4 regions of the Lelliottia sp. EB106-05-01-XG201 genome follow, and region 3 is predicted to be linked to each of the others. Evidence: predicted binding sites of a transcription regulator. Region 3 holds the regulator's gene; each other region holds the start of a gene.
What was found. The regulator PurR, encoded in region 3, represses purine synthesis genes. The targets are predictions, from matches to a motif close to CANGCAAACGTTTGCNTG.

Region 1: the regulator PurR is predicted to act here: its motif matches at 3,111-3,128, upstream of tusA (sulfurtransferase TusA).
Region 2: the regulator PurR is predicted to act here: its motif matches at 2,805-2,822, upstream of purL (phosphoribosylformylglycinamidine synthase).
Region 4: the regulator PurR is predicted to act here: its motif matches at 2,386-2,403, upstream of purM (phosphoribosylformylglycinamidine cyclo-ligase).

What each region holds. Positions count from the first base shown of each region.
Region 1 is NZ_JBYTDV010000001.1:4,427,907-4,433,112, reverse strand. Features, by position in the region: gene AC3WS9_RS20775 (AI-2E family transporter) at 1-356, opposite strand, end outside; gene AC3WS9_RS20770 (MFS transporter) at 501-1,715, shown strand; gene AC3WS9_RS20765 (DcrB family lipoprotein) at 1,722-2,279, opposite strand; gene AC3WS9_RS20760 (7-cyano-7-deazaguanine/7-aminomethyl-7-deazaguanine transporter) at 2,352-3,017, opposite strand; gene tusA (sulfurtransferase TusA) at 3,191-3,433, shown strand; gene zntA (Zn(II)/Cd(II)/Pb(II) translocating P-type ATPase ZntA) at 3,514-5,206, opposite strand, start outside.
Region 2 is NZ_JBYTDV010000001.1:1,267,819-1,273,024, forward strand. Features, by position in the region: gene yfhb (phosphatidylglycerophosphatase C) at 3-638, shown strand; gene tadA (tRNA adenosine(34) deaminase TadA) at 663-1,202, shown strand; partial or broken gene mltF (membrane-bound lytic murein transglycosylase MltF) at 1,090-2,655, opposite strand; gene purL (phosphoribosylformylglycinamidine synthase) at 2,907-5,206, shown strand, end outside.
Region 3 is NZ_JBYTDV010000001.1:2,641,916-2,647,121, forward strand. Features, by position in the region: gene sodB (superoxide dismutase [Fe]) at 1-357, shown strand, start outside; gene AC3WS9_RS12445 (MFS transporter) at 397-1,563, opposite strand; gene cydH (cytochrome bd-I oxidase subunit CydH) at 1,733-1,822, opposite strand; gene purR (HTH-type transcriptional repressor PurR) at 2,119-3,144, shown strand; gene punR (DNA-binding transcriptional activator PunR) at 3,163-4,074, opposite strand; gene punC (purine nucleoside transporter PunC) at 4,190-5,206, shown strand, end outside.
Region 4 is NZ_JBYTDV010000001.1:1,343,241-1,348,446, forward strand. Features, by position in the region: gene ppk1 (polyphosphate kinase 1) at 1-422, opposite strand, end outside; gene purN (phosphoribosylglycinamide formyltransferase) at 655-1,296, opposite strand; gene purM (phosphoribosylformylglycinamidine cyclo-ligase) at 1,293-2,330, opposite strand; gene AC3WS9_RS06285 (6-phospho-beta-glucosidase) at 2,601-4,031, shown strand; gene upp (uracil phosphoribosyltransferase) at 4,247-4,873, shown strand; gene uraA (uracil permease) at 4,961-5,206, shown strand, end outside.

The DNA.
Region 1 (5,206 bases), 1.8 Mb from region 3:
ATATGCAGGTTAAGGAACGGCAGCATCTCCTGCAGATCGACAATCTTGCGCGTCAGCTCTTTATTGTATTTCGGCAGCAGGGTGGAGAATTCGCTTAGCGATGCCGCCAGCACGCCGAACAGGGCGGTGAGGACCACCAGCATCACCAGCACCACGATGGTGATGGCGACGGGGCGGCGCACGCCGCGACGGATAAACCAGGTGACTAACGGATTAAGAACAATGGCGAAAAAGAGCGCCAGCAGCAGCTGAACGATAATATCCGCCGCCGCGTGAATACCGGCGAGGATCACCACCAGACAGGCGAGTTTTAATAATATGTGCAGGCCCGTCTTGTCGGGCTGGGGGGTTGTCATGCTGATTCCTTATGTTGTGTGCCCGTTAAGTGTAGTGCGTGAGGACCGCTGCGTTTGACGCCGTTAATCTGAAAGTCGCTGCTGCTTTTCGCCGCATGACGTGGTAATAGTGAAACACTGTTGCAAAATACCAGGTAGAACCTCATGCCCGACCCTGCCGCCGAACCGGCACTGAGCGGATTGCGCCTCAATCTGCGCATTGTTTCTGTTGTGATGTTTAACTTCGCCAGCTATCTCACCATTGGACTGCCGCTCGCGGTGTTGCCCGGTTACGTCCATGACGTGATGGGATTCAGCGCCTTCTGGGCGGGGCTGGTGATCAGCCTGCAATATTTCGCCACCCTGCTGAGTCGTCCGCAGTCGGGGCGGTATGCCGATCTGTTTGGCCCGAAAAGTATCGTCGTGGTGGGGTTGTGTGGCTGTTTTCTCAGTGGCCTGAGCTATCTTCTGGCGGCGACCACCAGCGGCTGGCCGCTGCTCAGCCTGGCACTGCTGTGTCTGGGGCGTGTGATTTTAGGTATCGGGCAAAGTCTGGCGGGGACCGGCTCGACGCTATGGGGCGTAGGCGTGGTCGGCACGCCGCATATCGGGCGCGTGATTTCGTGGAACGGGATTGTTACCTACGGCGCGATGGCCCTCGGCGCGCCGCTGGGTGTGGTGTGCTATGCGTGGGGTGGGCTGCACGGACTGGCGATCACTATTATGGTCGTCGCGCTGATCGCGATTTTACTCGCGCTCCCACGACCGAAGGTGAAAGCCAGCAAAGGCAAGCCGCTGCCGTTTCGCGCGGTGCTCGGGCGCGTCTGGCCCTACGGCATGGCGCTGGCCCTGGCGTCCGCCGGTTTTGGCGTGATCGCCACTTTCATCACCCTGTTTTATGACGCTAAAGGCTGGGACGGCGCAGCGTTCGCCCTGACGCTGTTTAGCTGCGCCTTCGTCGGCGCGCGCCTGCTGTTCCCGAACGGTATCAACCGCCTTGGCGGGCTGAACGTGGCGATGATCTGCTTTAGCGTGGAGATTGTCGGCCTGCTGCTGACGGGCATTGCGGGTGAGCCGTGGGTGGCGAAGATAGGCGTATTCCTCGCGGGCGCGGGTTTCTCGCTGGTCTTCCCGGCGCTGGGCGTGGTGGCGGTGAAAGCAGTGCCGCAGCAGAATCAGGGTTCGGCGCTGGCGACTTATACCGTGTTTATGGATATGTCGCTGGGGGTGACCGGGCCACTGGCCGGGCTGTTGATGGCCTACGCGGGCGTTCCGGTTATCTATCTGGCGGCGGCGGGGCTGGTGGGCGTTGCGTTCCTGCTGACCTGGCGCTTAAAAAAACGGCCCCCGGCGCAAGCGACGGAGGCCGTTGAATCGTGATGAAAATTACTGAATCACGAGGGTATTGATGATGTTTTCTGCGGCGGTCTGCGCTTTCTGCTGATCGTCAGCTGGCAGGGTGATCTGCATGGTCAGCAGTTTGCCGTCCACTTTGCCGAGCACCACGGAAGAGTACGCGGTCTGGCCTTTGGCAGAGATAATGCTGTCCAGCTGTTGCAGGGTGTGGCCTTTCAGTTCGATGGACTTGTTGGTTACCACCTGCAGCTGCGGATCGCGGCTACGCTGTTGATCTTCCAGACGCTTGGTCAGCACCGCCAGATCTTCATTGGTGTCGTCACCGACAATCACGATGACCGCTTTCTGCCCGGTGGCATCGGAATAGACGTGCATGTTGTTCGCCTGGGTGCCCAGCTTGCCGCTCTGATCGGTCATATCCGCTGGCAGAGAGAAGCTGAGTTTGCCATCCATCAGATTAACCGGCTGTCCGGTGGCATTACTTTCCGCGGACGCGCCCTGAGCAGGGGTCTTCGTATCGCTGTTATCACAGGCCGCCAGACCCACTACCAGCAGGCCAATCCCGACATATTTAACCAGATTGCGCATTAACTTATTCCTTTCGATAAACGGCCATAACGGCTCATTCATCCATCTTATCACAACTGATAAACCGAACCTTTAACCTGCCTGCAATGCCGAGATTTCAGATTTATCCGCCAGCCTTTTCAGCAGCATATTCAGCAGCACGCCGTACATCGGCAGGAAGAAGACAATGCTGATCAGCACTTTGAAGCAGTAGTCCACCAGCGCGATTTCCATCCAGTGGGCGGCCATAAAGGCATCCGGGCTGCGCCAGAAGGCGATGAAGAAGAAGGCTAGCGTGTCGCTGACGTTGCCGAACAGCGTGGACGCCGTCGGTGCCATCCACCAGCGGTGGTTCTGTCGCAGACGGTTAAAGACGTGAACGTCGAGGATCTGCCCCAGGGCGTAGGCCATAAAGCTGGCGGCAGCGATACGGGCGACAAACAGGTTGAAGTGCGTCAGCGCCTCAAAGCCCTGCCAGCTTCCCATGTAGAACAGGGAAGAGATGACGTACGAGACGAACAGCGCAGGCAGCATCACCGCAAAGATAATGCGTCGGGCCAACGGCGCGCCAAAGATACGCACGGTCAAATCGGTCGCGAGGAAGATAAACGGGAAGCTGAATGCGCCCCAGGTGGTATGGAAACCAAAAATGGAGATCGGCAACTGCACCAGATAGTTACTGGAAGTGATCACCAGCAGATGGAATAGCGATAGCCAGAACAACGCTTTTACGCGCTGCGTTTGAGAGAACTGCGTCATATTGTGACCTTTTTGATTAATATTTGGGGTGAGGGAACCCAATAAAGCCGCCGCATGATACTGCTTTCAGTTCGTATTGCAATGGCTAATTTTCGCGCAATCGTTAACCTTGTTTGCTTTGCCGAAAACGCGGCGTAAACTACAGCCGTTTTTTTGATGTAAACGAGAAGATGATGACCGACCTGTTTTCCAGCCCCGACCATACCCTTGATGCGCAGGGCCTCCGGTGCCCGGAGCCGGTGATGATGGTGCGCAAAACCGTGCGCAACATGCAGACCGGCGAGACGCTGCTGATCATTGCTGACGATCCTGCGACCACCCGCGATATCCCCGGTTTTTGTACCTTTATGGAACATGAGCTGGTGGCGCAAGAGACGGGCTCCCTTCCGTATCGGTATCTGGTGCGCAAAGGGTAGTCGTGGTTTGCCGGGTGAACCCGGCATACAAGGGTACGAAAACGTAGGCCGGGTAAGGCGAAGCCGCCACCCGGCGTTTATCATCTCCGGCGCAACAACCGCAGTGCGTTCGCCGTCACCAGCACCGTCGCCCCCGTATCCGCTAATACCGCCAGCCACAGACCTGTTATCCCCAGCAGTGTGGTGACCAGGAAAATCCCCTTCAGTCCCAGCGCAATCGTGATGTTCTGACGAATATTGGCTCGCGTCGCACGTGCCAGTGAGATCATCTGCGCGAGGCCGGTTAACCGGTTGTGCGTCAGCGCCGCATCGGCGGTTTCGAGCGCCACGTCGGTCCCGCTGCCCATCGCAATCCCAATCGTCGCGGCTTTCATTGCCGGAGCGTCGTTGATGCCGTCGCCGACCATCGCCAACGGGGCCTGAGCGTTCAGACCCGTCACGGCCTGCACTTTATCCGCTGGTAACAGCCCGGCCTTAAATTCCAGACCCAGCTCATTGGCAATCGCTGCCGCCGCGCGCGGGTTATCCCCGGTCAGGATCACGCCCTGAATCCCCAGCTGATGCAGCGCCGCCACGGCCTCTTTGGCATCTTCACGCAGGGTATCGCGCAGGGCCAACACCCCTTTTGCCACGCCGTCGATAACGACGATCACCACCGTCTGCCCGGCCTGCTCCAGCTCGCGGATTTGCGGGCTAAACTCCTCGGCCGGGAATTTATCGGCAGCGCAAATCAGCACCTTGCTGCCCTCAACTTCCGCTTCGATGCCTGAGCCCATCAGCGCTCGCTGCGCGCTGGCCTCAGGAATCGTCAGCCCGCGCGACTGCGCTTCACGCACAATTGCCTGCGCCAGCGGGTGAGTCGAACCCTGCTCGACGGCGGCGGCCAGCGCCAGCAGGGCGTCATCGGCAGGATAAATGCCCGTGACCTGCGGTTTGCCGACGGTCAGCGTGCCGGTTTTATCGAAGGCGATCTGCTGAACCTGGCTGAGCTGTTCCAGCGCCGCACCGCCTTTAATCAGCGCACCGCGTCGTGCGGCGGCGGCCAGACCCGAGGTGATGGCCGCAGGCGTTGAAATCACCAGCGCACACGGACAGCCGATCAGCAGCAGCGTCAGCCCTTTATAGATCCACGCCTCCCACGGGGCGCTGAACAGCAGCGGCGGAACCACCGCCACCAGCAGGGCAATCAGCATAATTACCGGCGTGTAGATGCGGCTGAAGCGATCGATAAAGCGCTCGACGGGCGCGCGGCGCTCTTCGGCCTCTTCGATCAGTTTCAGAATGCGGTCAATGGCGCTGTCGCCCGGTTCGGAAAGCACCTTGAGCTGCACCAGACGGTCCACGCTGGTGGCCCCGGCGGGGACTTTCTCGCCGGTCTCGCGCTCAACGGGAATCGATTCGCCGGTCAGGGCGCTTTCGTCGAAACTGGCCGTCGCGGTGAGAAGCGTCCCGTCCGCAGGCAAACGCCCCCCGGCGGCCACCTCCATCACATCGCCCGGACGCAGCGCCGTGATAGCGACCGTCTGGCGCTCGCCATTCACCACCACTGTCGCCGTCTCCGGTTTCAGCGCCATTAACGCGCTGACCCCTTTGCGCGCCCGGCTTGCTGCCCAGCCTTCAAGGCGTTCGCCGATCAGGAACAGGAGCAGGACCATCGCCGCTTCCGCCGTCGCGCCAATAAACAGCGCGCCGATTGCCGCGACGCTCATTAAGGTTTCAATCGCGAACCAGCTGCCGGTTTTGATCAGACGCAGGGACTGACGGGCGATGGGG
Region 2 (5,206 bases), 1.4 Mb from region 3:
GTTTGGTTAATCACGAGCGTCGCGTTGTCTTTTTCGATTTGGATGGAACGCTACATCAGCAGGATATGTTTGGCACATTTATGCGCTATCTGTTGCGTCGCCAGCCCCTGAACGCACTGCTCGTGCTGCCACTCCTGCCGGTTATCGGGATTGCGCTGCTGGTAAAAGGGCGCGCGGCGCGCTGGCCCATGAGTCTGCTGTTGTGGGGTTGCACCTTTGGTCACAGCGACGCGCGGCTTAAACAGCTTCAGCAGGATTTCGTCCACTGGTTTCGCGGTCACGTCACCGCGTTTCCGGTGGTTCAGGATCGCCTGACGCAATATCTCAACGCCAACGACGCCGATATCTGGCTGATTACCGGCTCGCCGCAGCCGCTGGTGGAGCAGGTCTATTTCGACACCCCCTGGCTGCCGCGCGTCAATCTGATTGCCACCCAGATGGGCCGCGCTTACGGCGGCTGGGTACTGACGCTGCGCTGTCTGGGCCATGAGAAAGTGGTGCAGCTCGAGAAGAAAATCGGCACGCCGCTGCGTCTTTACAGCGGCTACAGCGACAGCAAGCAGGATAACCCGCTGCTCTATTTCTGCCAGCACCGCTGGCGCGTCACGCCGTCGGGCGAACTTCAGCAACTGGAATAGTGTTAACCATAACGGGTGTGTATAATGCCGCCCGCTTTCCAACTGGAGTACCTTTCGTTGTCTGACCTTGAACTCAACCATGAATACTGGATGCGCCACGCGCTCTCCCTTGCAAAACGCGCCTGGGATGAGGGCGAAGTGCCCGTGGGTGCCGTTCTGGTGCATAACAATCAGGTGATTGGCGAAGGGTGGAACCGTCCGATTGGCCGCCACGATCCGACCGCGCATGCGGAAATCATGGCCCTGCGTCAGGGCGGGCTGGTACTGCAGAATTATCGTTTACTCGACACCACGCTGTACGTCACGCTCGAACCCTGCGTGATGTGCTCCGGCGCGATGGTTCACAGCCGCATCGGCACGCTGGTGTACGGCGCGCGGGATGAAAAAACCGGCGCGGCGGGGTCACTGATGGATGTGCTAGGACACCCTGGTATGAACCACCAGGTGCAGATTATCGGCGGGGTGCTTGCACCAGACTGTTCGGAGCTATTAAGCGATTTCTTTCGAATGCGCCGTCAGCAGAAAAAGCAACAAAAGGCAGAACTGAAGTCGTCGGGTGATTAAGCTCATTCGGTGACACCACCGGATAGCTCTGCGCCAGCTGATTCGCCTCTATCACTTCCTTCTCTTTCTCCAGCAGATACCCTTCCAGGCTTATCTGGTACTTACGGATATTTTCCACATACGCGTAGGCCTCGTGCCCGCGCGCATAGCCGTATGTGAGTTTGTTATACCAGGGCTTTTGGCTGAGCAGCGGCAGACGCTGTTTAACGTCAGACCAGCTGTCAGGATTACCTTTGGTTTTGGCGGTCAACGCCCGCGCGTCGAGCATGTGCGCGTAACCCATGTTGTACGCCGCCAGCGCAAACCAGATCCGCTCCTCTTCCGGCACCGTCTCCGGCACTTTCGCCATCATATCCTGCAGATAGCGCGCGCCGCCGCTGATGCTCTGTTCCGCATCGGTACGGTCCGTCAGACCGAGGCTTTGCGCAGTATTCTTGGTGAGCATCATCAGGCCGCGCACGCCGGTCGGGGAAGTCGCCTGCGCGTCCCAGTGGGATTCCTGATAGGAAATCGCCGCCAGCAGACGCCAGTCGATCTCCTGGGCGTATTTCTCAAACAACGGCTGGAGATCCGGCAGAACGCTATCCACCGCGCGCAGGAAGCTGCGGGTATCGACGTAATCGAAATCTCCGCCGTGGCCGAGATATTTCTCCTCAAGGCGTGCGAGCGTGCCGTCTTCGTTCATTGAATTGAAGAAATCGAGCATCGCGGCGGAGAGGGTTTGATCCTCGTCGAGAGGGCTAAACCAGGTGACGGGCTGTTCGTCGGTCACATCCAGCGCCACCGCAATCTCCGGGTGCACGCGCTGGAACAGACTGATCGCCACCGAATCGGCGATGGTGTACGCCAGCTTTTTATCTTTTACCTGTTCCAGCAGCGCCGTGGTGCCGAGCTTCTCGTCGACCTTCCAGCTGAGATCGGGGAATTTCTTCTCTTTGAGGGAGCGCAGATCCTCAATCACCACATGCCCGGGCGCGATGGTGAGCTGCTGATCGGTCAGAGTGGCAAGAGTGCGGGGGCGCAAACTGCCGACGCGATAGACCAGCTGCTGCGAGACGGAATAGTAGGTTGGTCCTGGCTGATAGCTTTTGCTGCGCTCGCTGTTATAGACCAGCCCGGCGGCCAGCATATCGGCATCGTCGTTATCCAGGTCGTCAAACAGCTGGCTGATATTCTGGCGAACGGTGATTTTGAGCTTCACGCCGAGGTAGTCGGCAAACTGCTGCGCCAGCTCGTAATCGAGACCAGTGATTTTGCCGTTCACATTGTTGTAGGTCAGCGGAGAGCTGATCGTACTGACGCGCAGCTCCCCCCGCGATTGGATCGCGGCGATACGGTTTTCGGCTTTGCCGAACCAGGGGATAGAAGGCCAGAGGGCCGCTGCCAGCAGCAATGTCACAATGCCGATGAGCAGATAATTAATCTTTAATTTTTTCAATTAGTTAATTCTCTGCGCCGTGCGTTGCCTCAGTGTGCTGTAGCCATGTTGATTATAAGGTTTGCCATTGATTGAGCGGCATTTTGCGCAAACTTGCGTCAGTTGGCAACAAATTAGAGAGACAGGTCACACCGATGGATAAAAAGGCGAGATGATTTTATTTCGACGCAAACGGTTTCGTCGGCGCTCAGGATTCTCTATAATGACGCCCGTTTTCCCCTTGCGCACACTGTAAGCGCCTCAGGCGCTTCGAAGACGAGAGACTTATGATGGAAATTCTGCGTGGTTCGCCTGCACTGTCTGCCTTCCGTATCAACAAACTGCTGGCACGTTTTCAGGCAGCCGACCTTCCGGTAAGCAATATTTACGCTGAGTATGTCCATTTTGCTGACCTGAATGCTCCCTTAAATGCGCAGCAGCGCGAGCAGCTTGAACGTCTGCTCAAGTATGGCCCGAGCCTGAGCAGCCATACGCCAACCGGCAAACTGGTCCTTGCGACGCCTCGCCCTGGCACCATCTCCCCCTGGTCTTCTAAAGCCACTGACATTGCTCACAACTGCGGCCTGAGCCAGATCAATCGTCTGGAACGCGGCGTGGCGTATTACGTTGAAGCCTCAACCTTGACCGCGGAACAGTGGCAGACCGTCGCCGACGAGCTGCACGACCGCATGATGGAGAGCGTTTTCGCGACGCTGGATGACGCACAGCAGCTCTTCGCTCACCATCAGCCTGCGCCGGTACAGAGCGTGGATCTGCTGGGCGAAGGCCGTCAGGCGCTGATTGATGCCAACCTGCGTCTCGGCCTGGCACTGGCCGACGACGAGATTGACTACCTGCAGGATGCGTTCGTGAAGCTGAACCGCAATCCGAACGACATCGAACTCTACATGTTCGCGCAGGCCAACTCCGAGCACTGCCGCCATAAGATTTTCAACGCCGCCTGGATTATCGACGGCGAAGAACAGCCGAAGTCGCTGTTCAAAATGATCAAAAACACCATGGAACAAACGCCTGACCACGTGCTGTCTGCCTATAAAGACAACGCGGCGGTGATGGAGGGTTCCGAGGTAGGCCGCTTCTTCGCCGACCGCGAAGCAGGGCGCTATGACTTCCATCAGGAGCCAGCGCATATCCTGATGAAAGTCGAAACACACAACCACCCGACGGCGATTTCCCCGTGGCCGGGTGCGGCGACCGGTTCCGGCGGTGAAATCCGTGACGAAGGCGCAACCGGACGCGGCGCAAAACCGAAAGCGGGCCTGGTCGGTTTCTCCGTCTCCAACCTGCGTATTCCTGGCTTTGAACAGCCTTGGGAAGAGGATTTTGGCAAGCCGGAGCGTATCGTCACCGCGCTCGACATCATGACCGAAGGTCCACTGGGCGGCGCAGCGTTTAACAACGAATTTGGTCGCCCGGCCCTGAACGGCTACTTCCGTACCTATGAAGAGAAAGTCGACAGCCACAACGGTGAAGAGCTGCGCGGCTACCACAAGCCGATCATGCTGGCGGGCGGGATCGGTAATATCCGCGCCGATCACGTGCAGAAAGGTGATATCACCGTCGGCGCGAAGCTGATCGTCCTCGGCGGCCCGGCGATGAACATCGGCCTGGGCGGTGGGGCGGCTTCTTCAATGGCATCCGGTCAGTCTGACGCGGATCTCGATTTCGCCTCCGTGCAGCGCGACAACCCGGAAATGGAACGTCGCTGCCAGGAAGTGATCGACCGCTGCTGGCAGCTTGGTGACGCCAACCCGATTCTGTTTATCCACGACGTCGGCGCGGGCGGTCTGTCTAACGCCATGCCGGAGCTGGTGAGCGACGGCGGACGCGGCGGCAAATTCAACCTGCGCGACATCCTGAGCGATGAGCCAGGCATGAGCCCGCTGGAAATCTGGTGTAACGAATCCCAGGAGCGCTACGTGCTGGCGGTCTCTCCGGATCAGCTGCCGCTGTTTGACGCACTGTGTCGTCGCGAGCGCGCACCTTACGCGGTCATCGGTGAAGCAACGGAAGAGCTGCACCTGAGCATGAAGGATCCGCATTTCGACAATCAGCCGATTGACCTGCCGCTCGACGTGCTGCTGGGCAAAACGCCGAAGATGACCCGCAACGTTGAAACCCGCAAAGCCGCGGGCAAAGCGCTGGATGTGCGCGGTATCTCGATTGCTGACGCGGTGAATCGCGTTCTGCACCTGCCAGCCGTCGCAGAAAAAACCTTCCTCGTGACCATCGGCGACCGCTCGGTGACCGGTATGGTGGCCCGCGATCAGATGGTCGGCCCGTGGCAGATCCCGGTGGCGAACTGCGCGGTGACTACAGCGAGTCTCGACAGCTACTACGGCGAAGCGATGGCGCTGGGCGAACGTACCCCGGTGGCGCTTCTGGACTTTGCCGCCTCTGCCCGTCTGGCGGTCGGTGAAGCGCTGACTAACATCGCAGCGACGCAGATTGGCGACATCAAACGCATCAAACTCTCCGCGAACTGGATGGCCGCAGCCGGTCACCCTGGCGAAGACGCTGGCCTGTACGAAGCGGTAAAAGCGGTGGGTGAAGAGCTCTGCCCGGC
Region 3 (5,206 bases):
TTCTACTGGCACTGCCTGGCCCCGAACGCCGGTGGCGAACCGACCGGTGAACTGGCTGCAGCGATCAATGCCGCGTTTGGCAGCTTTGCAGATTTCAAAGCGAAGTTTACTGACGCCGCAATCAAGAACTTCGGTTCTGGCTGGACGTGGCTGGTGAAAGAGGCTGATGGCAAACTGGCTATCGTTTCCACCTCTAACGCAGGCACCCCACTGACCACCAGCGCGAAACCGCTGATGACCGTCGATGTGTGGGAGCACGCTTACTATATCGATTACCGTAACGCTCGCCCGAACTACCTTGAGCACTTCTGGGCGCTGGTTAACTGGGAATTTGTGGCGAAGAACTTCGCCGCGTAAGAGACACGCAGAAGGGTTTTGCCCTTCTGCGTTTTTGGTTTATTCCGTCACGCTGGCCGGTTCCGGCTGTTTGCGACCGGATGTGAGAACCAGCAGCAGACCAAGAGCCGCAATAATCGCCCCCATCACCGGGACAAAGCTGTATCCCAGCCCGCCCGAAATCACCGCCCCACCCGCTGCCGCGCCGAGCGCATTACCGAGATTAAACGCGCCGATATTCACGGACGACGACAGACCCGGCGCTTCGTGTGCCACACGCATCACGCGCATCTGCAACGGCGGAACCACCGCAAAGGTCGCCGCGCCCCACACCACCATCGCAATGGCCGCCCCGAATTCGTTACGCGCCAGCCAGGGAATGGCGAGCATAATCACAATCAGCAGGGTTAAGAAGCCTTTCAGCGTACCGGTAACCGAGCGATCCGCCAGCTTGCCGCCGAGATAGTTCCCGAGTGAGAAGCCAACGCCGATCAGGACCAGCATCGCCGTCACAAACAGCGGCGTCGCGTGGGTAATGTCATGCAGCACGGGAGAGATATAGGTGTAGAGCGTGAACATCGCGCCTGCGCCGAGCACCGTCGTTAACAGGGCAGACAGCACCTGCGGGCGCACCAGCACCGACAGCTCTTTGCGCACGTCCGGGCGCTCGCCCGCCTCGCCTTTCGGCAGGGAGAAGAACAGCGCGATCATCGCCACCACGCCCAGCCCGGCGGTCGCCAGGAACGACATTCGCCAGCCAATCACTTCCCCGAGCCAGGTCGCCGCCGGAACGCCGCCAATGTTGGCGATGGTCAGGCCCATAAACATCGTCGCCACCGCGCTCGCCTGTTTATGTTTTGGCACCACGCTCGCGGCCACCACTGAGCCTAAGCCAAAGAACGCGCCATGGTTCAGGCTGGTCAGAATGCGCGACAGCAGCAGCGTCGTGTAATCCGGCGCAATCGCCGACAGCACGTTGCCGAGGGTAAAAATCGCCATCAGGAAGATCAGCGCATTGCGGCGGGCGCGATGGGAGAGCAATAGCGTCATGAGCGGCGCACCGATCATCACACCAATTGCATAGGCGCTGATGAGCATCCCCGCCGCTGGAATGGAGACGTCCACGCCTTTAGCAATGACGGGCAGCAGCCCCATCGGGGAAAACTCGGTGGTGCCGATGCCAAAAGCGCCAATCGCCAGGGCCAGCAGGGGAAAATTGATTTTCATTGTTAACTCCGGATGCCGTGTCGTCGTCATCGCGCGACACGGGACTAAGATGGCAAAAGCATGACATCAATCACAAAAAATGAGAAGTTAACAAATTAGCAAAAGATTTTTGCAGGATGGGTAACAATCAGGGAGAGGAGACGAGGGAGAGAACTCTCCCTCGCTTAAATCAGTGCAGGGCTGCGGTCAGACCTGCTGCAACAATCAAAGCCAGCACAATAACGGTCGTGGTCAGCGAAAACTTCAGATCGGTACTCATCAATTTTTCTCCTTTTAATCACCTTACGAAAAGTGAGCTTGCTCATTTTTACACAGTTTACCCCAAAAATCTTCCTGGATTTAGACTGATAACCGTTTTTGCTCTTCCCCTTTTCATCAAGATAAGACAAAATTCCACGCTAAATTTATAAGCGTACCGGCCACTGACCCCCTCCTGACGTTCTGAGTCGTTTTCCCGGCGTATCGCAATTCACATTGCGAGATAAGGGTGAGAGAAGGCAAACGTTTACCTTTAAGTATTTCAGGAGTTTAAGATATGGTCTGGAGTGACATGTAATGGCAACAATTAAAGATGTGGCGAAACGCGCAAACGTTTCCACTACAACCGTATCACATGTAATTAACAAAACGCGTTTTGTTGCGGAAGAGACGCGCAACGCCGTATGGGCTGCCATCAAAGAGCTGCACTACTCCCCGAGTGCCGTGGCGCGCAGCCTGAAAGTGAACCACACCAAATCGATCGGCCTGCTGGCGACCAGCAGCGAAGCCGCCTATTTCGCGGAGATCATCGAAGCCGTTGAGAAAAACTGCTTCCAGAAGGGCTACACCCTGATCCTTGGCAACGCCTGGAACAGCCAGGAAAAGCAGCGCGCTTACCTGTCGATGATGGCGCAAAAGCGCGTCGATGGCCTGCTGGTGATGTGTTCTGAATACCCGGAATCCGTGCTCTCCATGCTGGAAGAGTACCGTCACATCCCGATGGTGGTGATGGACTGGGGCGATACCCGCGCCGATTTCACCGACTCCGTGAACGACAACGCCTTCGAAGGCGGCTACATGGCGGGCCGTTACCTGATTGAACGCGGCCACCGCGAAATCGGCGTGATCCCGGGTCCGCTGGAGCGCAACACCGGCGCAGGCCGTCTGGCTGGTTTCATGAAAGCGATGGAAGAAGCGCTGATCACGGTGCCGGAAAACTGGATCGTGCAGGGCGACTTCGAGCCGGAGTCCGGCTATCGCGCGATGCAGCAGATTGTCTCCCAGTCACATCGCCCGACCGCGGTCTTTATCGGCGGCGATATTATGGCGATGGGCGCGCTTTGCGCAGCCGACGAACTCGGTTTGCGCGTCCCGCAGGACATTTCTGTGATCGGGTACGATAACGTGCGCAACGCCCGCTACTTCACCCCGGCGCTGACGACCATTCACCAGCCGAAAGACTCGCTGGGTGAAACGGCCTTCAACATGCTGATGGACCGCATCGTCAGCAAACGCGAAGAGTCGCAGTCGATTGAAGTCCACCCGCGCCTGATTGAGCGCCGCTCCGTCGCCGACGGTCCGTTCCGCGACTACCGCCGTTAATCACCTCTGAGGGGCCGGTTATTCCGGCTCCTTCAGCCACTCTCTGTTCAGCGTTTCGCTATCCCCCAGATACTCCAGCAGCCACGCCAGGGCCGGTGACATATCGTTTTGCTGCCAGGTCAGGCAACAGGCCGCATCCGGGAACGGGTTTTCCAGCGTTAAGGCCACCCACTCACCGCGATCGATACGCGGACGCGCGAAATGCACCGGCACCATCCCGACGCACAGCCCTGCGGAAAGACAGGTCGCCGAGGTTTCCCAGTCAGGGGCCACCACCCGCCGCTGGTTATCCAGCAGCCAGGTGATGCGTTTTGGCAGCGATCGGGACGTATCTTCCAGCACCAGCGACGGCCAGTTGCGCAACGTGTCATCGCTCAACGGGCCTTCAATAGCGGCGAGGGGATGATCGCGCGCCACGACGCAGGTCCAGCTCAGGGCTCCCATATCGCGAAAGGCATAACGTCCGCCCACCGGGATCGCCTGCGTGGCACCGATCGCCATCTCCACCCTGCCGTCAGAGAGCGCATCCCACACGCCGTTGAACACCTCCTGGGACACGCGCAGCTCCACGTCCGAGAAGTGGCGGTAAAAATCGACCACCATCTGGCGGGTGCGTTCCGGTTTGACGATGTTATCCACCGCAATGGCGAGATGGCCGCGCCAGCCGTTGGCAATCTGCTGACACTGCTCGCGGGTGATCATCATTTTTTTGATAACAGATCGCCCTTCTTTCAAAAACCAGACGCCCGCAGGCGTCAGGACGACGTCGCGGTGGCGGCGCTCAAACAGCGGAACCGCCAGCCACTCTTCAAGCTGACGCACGGTATAGCTTACCGCAGACGGAACGCGGTGCAGTTCCTGGGCCGCGCCGCTAAAGCTGCCGTTGCGCGCAACCGCATCAACCACTTCTAAGGAATATTCAGACCACATTTTTTGCCTGCAAAATTTTTGAATGCAACCACCAAATATTAGCGTTTCACAAGGCAGTTTGCACTCCCTACACTCTGCGCCAGTGAATACCCGCCCTCTTTAGGAAATAAAAACAATGCAACCCAACAAAGGATTCCTGGTCTGGCTCGGCGGCTTAAGCGTGCTGGGCTTCCTGGCCACCGACATGTACCTGCCCGCGTTTGCCGCGATGCAGGCGGATTTACAGACCCCAGCCGCCGCCATCAGCGCCAGCCTGAGCCTGTTCCTCGCCGGTTTTGCCTTCGCGCAGCTGCTGTGGGGGCCGCTCTCCGACCGCTACGGTCGTAAACCGATTTTACTCTTAGGTCTGGCGATTTTTGCCGTCGGCTGTCTGGGCATGCTCTGGGTGCGCGATGCGACCTGGCTTCTGGTACTGCGTTTTATCCAGGCATTCGGCGTGTGTGCCGCGGCGGTGACCTGGCAGGCGCTGGTCACGGACTACTATCCCGCTTCACGCGTGAACCGCATTTTTGCCACCATCATGCCGCTGGTCGGTCTTTCTCCGGCCCTGGCCCCGCTGCTCGGCAGCTGGATCCTGGTGCATTTTGACTGGCAGGCAATCTTCGCCACCCTGTTTATCATCACCCTGGTGCTGATGTTACCGGCCTTCGCGCTGAAACCGGCGCCAGCCAAACCGGCTGAAACGACGGATAATCGCGTCACCTTCCTCTCCCTGCTGCGCTCCCGCGCCTATCGCGGCAACGTGCTGGTCTACGCCGCCTGTTCCGCCAGCTTCTTTGCGTGGCTGACCGGTTCGCCGTTTATTCTGCACGATATGGGCTACAGCCCGGCGGTGATTGGTCTGAGCTATGTCCCGCAAACCATCGCCTTCCTGGTCGGCGGTTATGGCTGCCGCGCGGCGCTGCAAAAATGGCAGGGACAGCAGATGCTGCCGTGGCTGCTGGTGCTCTTCGCGGTGAGTGTGATTGGGACCTGGGCCGTTGGCTTTATTCCAGACGTCGGGCTGACGGAGATTCTGATCCCGTTCTGTGTGATGGCCGTGGCGAACGGTGCGATCTATCCTATCGTGGTGGCGCAGGCGCTGCGTCCGTTCCCGCATGCGACGGGGCGTGCAGCGGCGCTGCAAAACACG
Region 4 (5,206 bases), 1.3 Mb from region 3:
TTGATAAGAATAGGGGTGATGTGCTGGCGCAGATAGTGTTTGAAGTAGTGGCGCAGCCAGGTTTGTTGATTGGCGGAAAGTTGACGTTCATTAATCAGGAAGATTTGGTTGCGTGCCATCTCGAGCAGCAGCTCGTTATACAGACCGTCAAATTCCTGGTCCGCTTTCAGGACGCGCGCCTGGATTTTTCCCAGCAGATGGCGTGAATGGGAGTTCAGACCTTGCTCTTCGCTGATGATGATCCGCCGTTTCAGTTCGGCAAAACGGACCTTGTAGAATTCATCCAGGTTATTGGAATAAATACCCAGAAAACGCATACGCTCAATCAGCGGATTGCTTTTATCAGCCGCTTCCTGAAGCACACGTTCGTTGAACGCCAACCAGCTTAGCTCTTTCTCGATGTATAACTTTTCCTGACCCATTACAACTTACACTCCGTTTCAATCACGGGACGCAGCAAATCCGTCTCGATTCTATTATGGCGAGCTTTGACACGAGATGTCCAACTGTGCCAGAAAAGTATGACAGTTAATTTTTTTTCTGGGGGAATTTAGGGAGTTGGTGGGGGATAAAGGCGCGTCGGGTGGCGCTGCGCTTACCCGACCTACAAAAACCATAGGCCCGTGCAAGCGCAGCGCCGCCGGGCAAAACAGACTACTCGTCCGCCGCATGTCCCTGCGCGGGCAGCTTCACGCCATCCAGCCAGGCGGCGTTATCACGCATCTCAAGACGCCCGTCGACAAACCAGCTCACCACTAACGGATAAATGGCGTGCTCCTGCGTCTGGACGCGCTCGGTGATGTCGTCTTCGTCGTCGCCATCAAACACCGGAATTTTGGCCTGCAAAATCACCGGCCCGCCGTCCAGCTCGTCGGTGACGAAATGCACGGAGGTACCATGCTCCTCATCGCCATTTTCCAGCACCTGACGGTGGGTGTGCAGGCCCGGATATTTCGGCAGAAGAGAAGGGTGGATGTTCAGCAGGCGGCCGGAATAGTGAGAGACAAACACCGGGCTTAAGATGCGCATATACCCGGCCAGCACCACGACATCCGGCGCATAGGCGTCGATCTCATGCACCAGTTCCCGGTCAAAGGCTTCACGACTGGCAAACTGTGAGGCTTCCAGCGCGTGCGCCGGGATATGGGCATCCCGCGCACGCTCAAGGCCGAACGCATCGGCCTTGTTGCTGAATACTGCGCGAATGGTGCCATTGATCTGTTTCTGTTTGCAGGCGTCGATGATTGCCTGCAAATTGCTTCCGTTACCGGAAATGAGCACCACAATATTTTTCATTCAATGACCACGCGCTGTTCGGAATCAGAAGCTTTGATGATACCGATTTTCCACGCGTTTTCACCTTTCGCCTTCATCAGTTCAACGGCTTTATCCGCTTCGCTGGCAGGCAGGGCAATCAGCATGCCGACGCCGCAGTTGAAGGTGCGATACATTTCGTGCTGGCTGACGTTGCCCGCGGTTTGCAGCCAGTTGAACACGGCTGGCCACTGCCAGGAGGACTCGTCGATCACCGCCTGCGTATTGTCAGGCAGCACGCGCGGGATATTTTCCCAGAAGCCGCCGCCGGTCAGGTGCGCAATGGCGTGAACGTCAACGTTCTCGATCAGCTCAAGAATGTTTTTCACGTAGATACGGGTCGGTGCCAGCAGGTGATCGGCCAGCGGTTTGCCTTCGAGCTCGGTGGTTTCCGGGTCGCAGCCGCTCACTTCGAGGATCTTACGCACCAGGGAGTAACCGTTCGAGTGTGGGCCGCTTGAGCCAAGGGCAATCAGGACATCGCCATCGGCCACTTTGCTGCCGTCGATAATTTCTGATTTTTCTACCACGCCGACGCAGAAGCCCGCGACGTCGTAATCTTCACCGTGGTACATGCCCGGCATCTCTGCGGTTTCGCCGCCGACCAGCGCACAGCCAGACTGCAGACAGCCTTCGGCGATACCGGTAATCACGCTGGAGGCCGTATCCACGTCCAGTTTGCCGGTCGCATAGTAGTCGAGGAAGAAGAGGGGTTCAGCACCCTGCACCACGAGGTCGTTCACACACATGGCCACCAGGTCGATCCCGATGGTGTCGTGGCGTTTGAGATCCATCGCCAGACGCAGCTTCGTGCCCACGCCGTCAGTGCCAGAAACCAGAACAGGCTCACGATATTTTTGCGGCAGTGCGCACAGCGCGCCAAATCCACCCAGACCACCCATCACTTCAGGGCGGCGAGTCTTTTTGACCACACCTTTGATTCGGTCAACCAGCGCATTACCTGCGTCAATATCAACACCGGCATCTTTATAGCTGAGAGAAGTTTTGTTGGTCACGGCTTAAGTCCCCACGCATAGCATAGTAAGAAAAATCGGCGCAATTCTAACAGTCCAGGCAAACGTTTGCGAGCCTATTCTGCGGTCAAAAAAAGTCGCTGAAAATTTACACATTTTTGCATTGGGCGAGGACAAACTTGATACCGTTCACGAAAATGAAACCGGTTTCGGCAATCTGCTTGCAACAGGCTAAGCCATTGCACATGATTTGACTGAAACCGGTTTCTGTAATTGTTTTTGCAGAAAATAACGCAGAATGAGGGAAAAGGCATGCCAGGATTTAAAGAAGGTTTTCTGTGGGGCGGCGCGGTGGCGGCGCATCAGCTGGAAGGTGGCTGGAAAGAGGGCGGTAAGGGGATAAGCGTCGCGGACGTGATGACGGTCGGGGCGCACGGCGTACCGCGTGAAATCACCCAGGGCGTCATCCAGGGCAAAAACTACCCGAACCACGAAGCCATCGATTTTTACCATCGCTACAAAGAAGACATCAAACTTTTCGCCGAACTGGGCTTTAAATGTTTCCGCACCTCCATTGCCTGGACGCGCATTTTCCCGAAAGGCGACGAGCTGGAGCCTAACGAAGCCGGTCTGAAATTCTACGACGACCTGTTCGATGAATGCCTGAAACACGGCATCGAGCCGGTGATTACCCTGTCGCACTTTGAGATGCCTTTCCATCTGGTGACCGAATACGGCGGCTGGCGCAACCGTAAGCTGATCGACATGTTCGTGCGTTTCGCCAGCGTCTGCTTTAAGCGTTATCAGCACAAAGTGAAGTACTGGATGACCTTCAACGAGATCAACAACCAGGCCAACTTCCACGAAGATTTCGCACCCTTCACCAACTCCGGCCTGAAATACGAAGAGGGTGAAGATCGCGAGCCGGTGATGTTCCAGGCCGCGCACTATGAGCTGGTGGCCAGCGCCCTGGCGGTGAAAGCCGGACGTGAAATCAATCCGTCCCTGCAAATCGGCTGCATGATTGCCATGTGCCCAATCTATCCGCTGAGCTGCGCGCCAAACGACATCATGATGGCAATGAACGCCATGCACCGTCGCTACTGGTTCACCGACGTGCACGTGCGCGGAAAATATCCGCAGCATCTGCTGAACTACTTTGAGCGCCGCGGTTTCGAGCTGGATATTACCGACGAGGACATTGCAGCTCTGAAGCAGGGCTGTGTCGATTACATCGGCTTCAGCTATTACATGTCCTTCGCCACCAAAGCCACGCCGGATAATCCGCAGCTTGATTATGACGAGAGCAAAAGCCTCGTTTCCAACCCGTACGTGCAGAAATCCGACTGGGGCTGGCAGATTGACCCGGTGGGCCTGCGCTACTCCCTGAACTGGTTCTGGGATCACTACCAGCTGCCGCTGTTTATCGTTGAGAACGGCTTCGGAGCGATCGACGTGCAGGAGAGTGACGGTACGGTCAATGACCAGTACCGCATCGATTATCTCGACGCTCATATCCGCGAAATGAAAAAAGCGGTCGTCGAAGATGGCGTGGATCTGATGGGTTACACCCCGTGGGGTTGTATCGATCTGGTCTCTGCCGGAACCGGCGAAATGAAAAAACGTTACGGCTTTATTTTTGTTGATAAAGACAACGAAGGTAACGGCACCCTGAACCGCAGCAAGAAAAAATCTTTCGACTGGTATCAGAAGGTGATCGCCACTAACGGCGCAGACCTGTAATCGCCCGGCGGCGCTGCGCTCTCCCCCCTGTAAGCCGGGTAAGCGCAGCGCCACCCGGCAAAACTCCCTTCTTTTTTTTCCTGTTTTATACTCACTATCGCTCCCTAATCCACTTTGCTTGATCGGCATCAAGCAAGATGGGTATGGCGAACCCGGAAAAAAGCGGTATAATCCGGCGATTTTTTTTGCGGTAGCCACCTCAGAGGAGAATGAGAATGAAGATTGTGGAAGTGAAACACCCACTCGTTAAACACAAGCTGGGCCTGATGCGTGAGCATGACATCAGCACGAAGCGTTTTCGCGAACTGGCCTCTGAAGTTGGAAGCTTACTGACTTACGAAGCGACGTCTGACCTGGAAACTGAAAAAGTGACCATCGAAGGCTGGAACGGCCCGGTTCAGGTTGAGCAGATCAAAGGTAAGAAAATTACCGTGGTGCCAATCCTGCGCGCAGGTCTGGGCATGATGGAAGGCGTGCTGGAGCACGTACCGAGCGCGCGTATCAGCGTAGTCGGTATCTACCGTAACGAAGAAACTCTCGAACCCGTCCCGTATTTCCAGAAGCTGGTGTCTAACATCGACGAGCGTATGGCGCTGGTCGTTGACCCAATGCTCGCCACCGGCGGCTCCATGATCGCCACCATCGACCTGCTGAAAAATGCCGGCTGTAACAGCATCAAGGTGCTGGTACTGGTTGCGGCACCGGAAGGTATCGCGGCGCTGGAAAAAGCGCACCCGGACGTTGAGCTGTATACCGCCTCTATCGACCAGGGGCTGAACGAGCACGGGTACATCATCCCGGGGCTCGGCGATGCCGGCGACAAGATTTTTGGTACGAAATAATCGAATAACGATAAAGAAGCCGACTTTGATAGTCGGCTTTTTTTTGAATAAAACACAAACAACTCACAATACTTAGAGGAAAACACTATGACGCGCCGTACTATCGGGGTGAGTGAAAGACCGCCGCTTTTGCAGACGATCCCGCTTAGTTTGCAGCACTTGTTTGCCATGTTTGGCGCAACCGTACTGGTGCCCATCCTGTTTCACATCAACCCGGCCACCGTACTGCTGTTCAACGGCGTCGGCACGCTGCTGTATCTTTTCATCTGTAAAGGCAAAATCCCGGCGTATCTGGGCTCCAGCTTTGCGTTTATCTCCCCGGTCCTGCTGCTG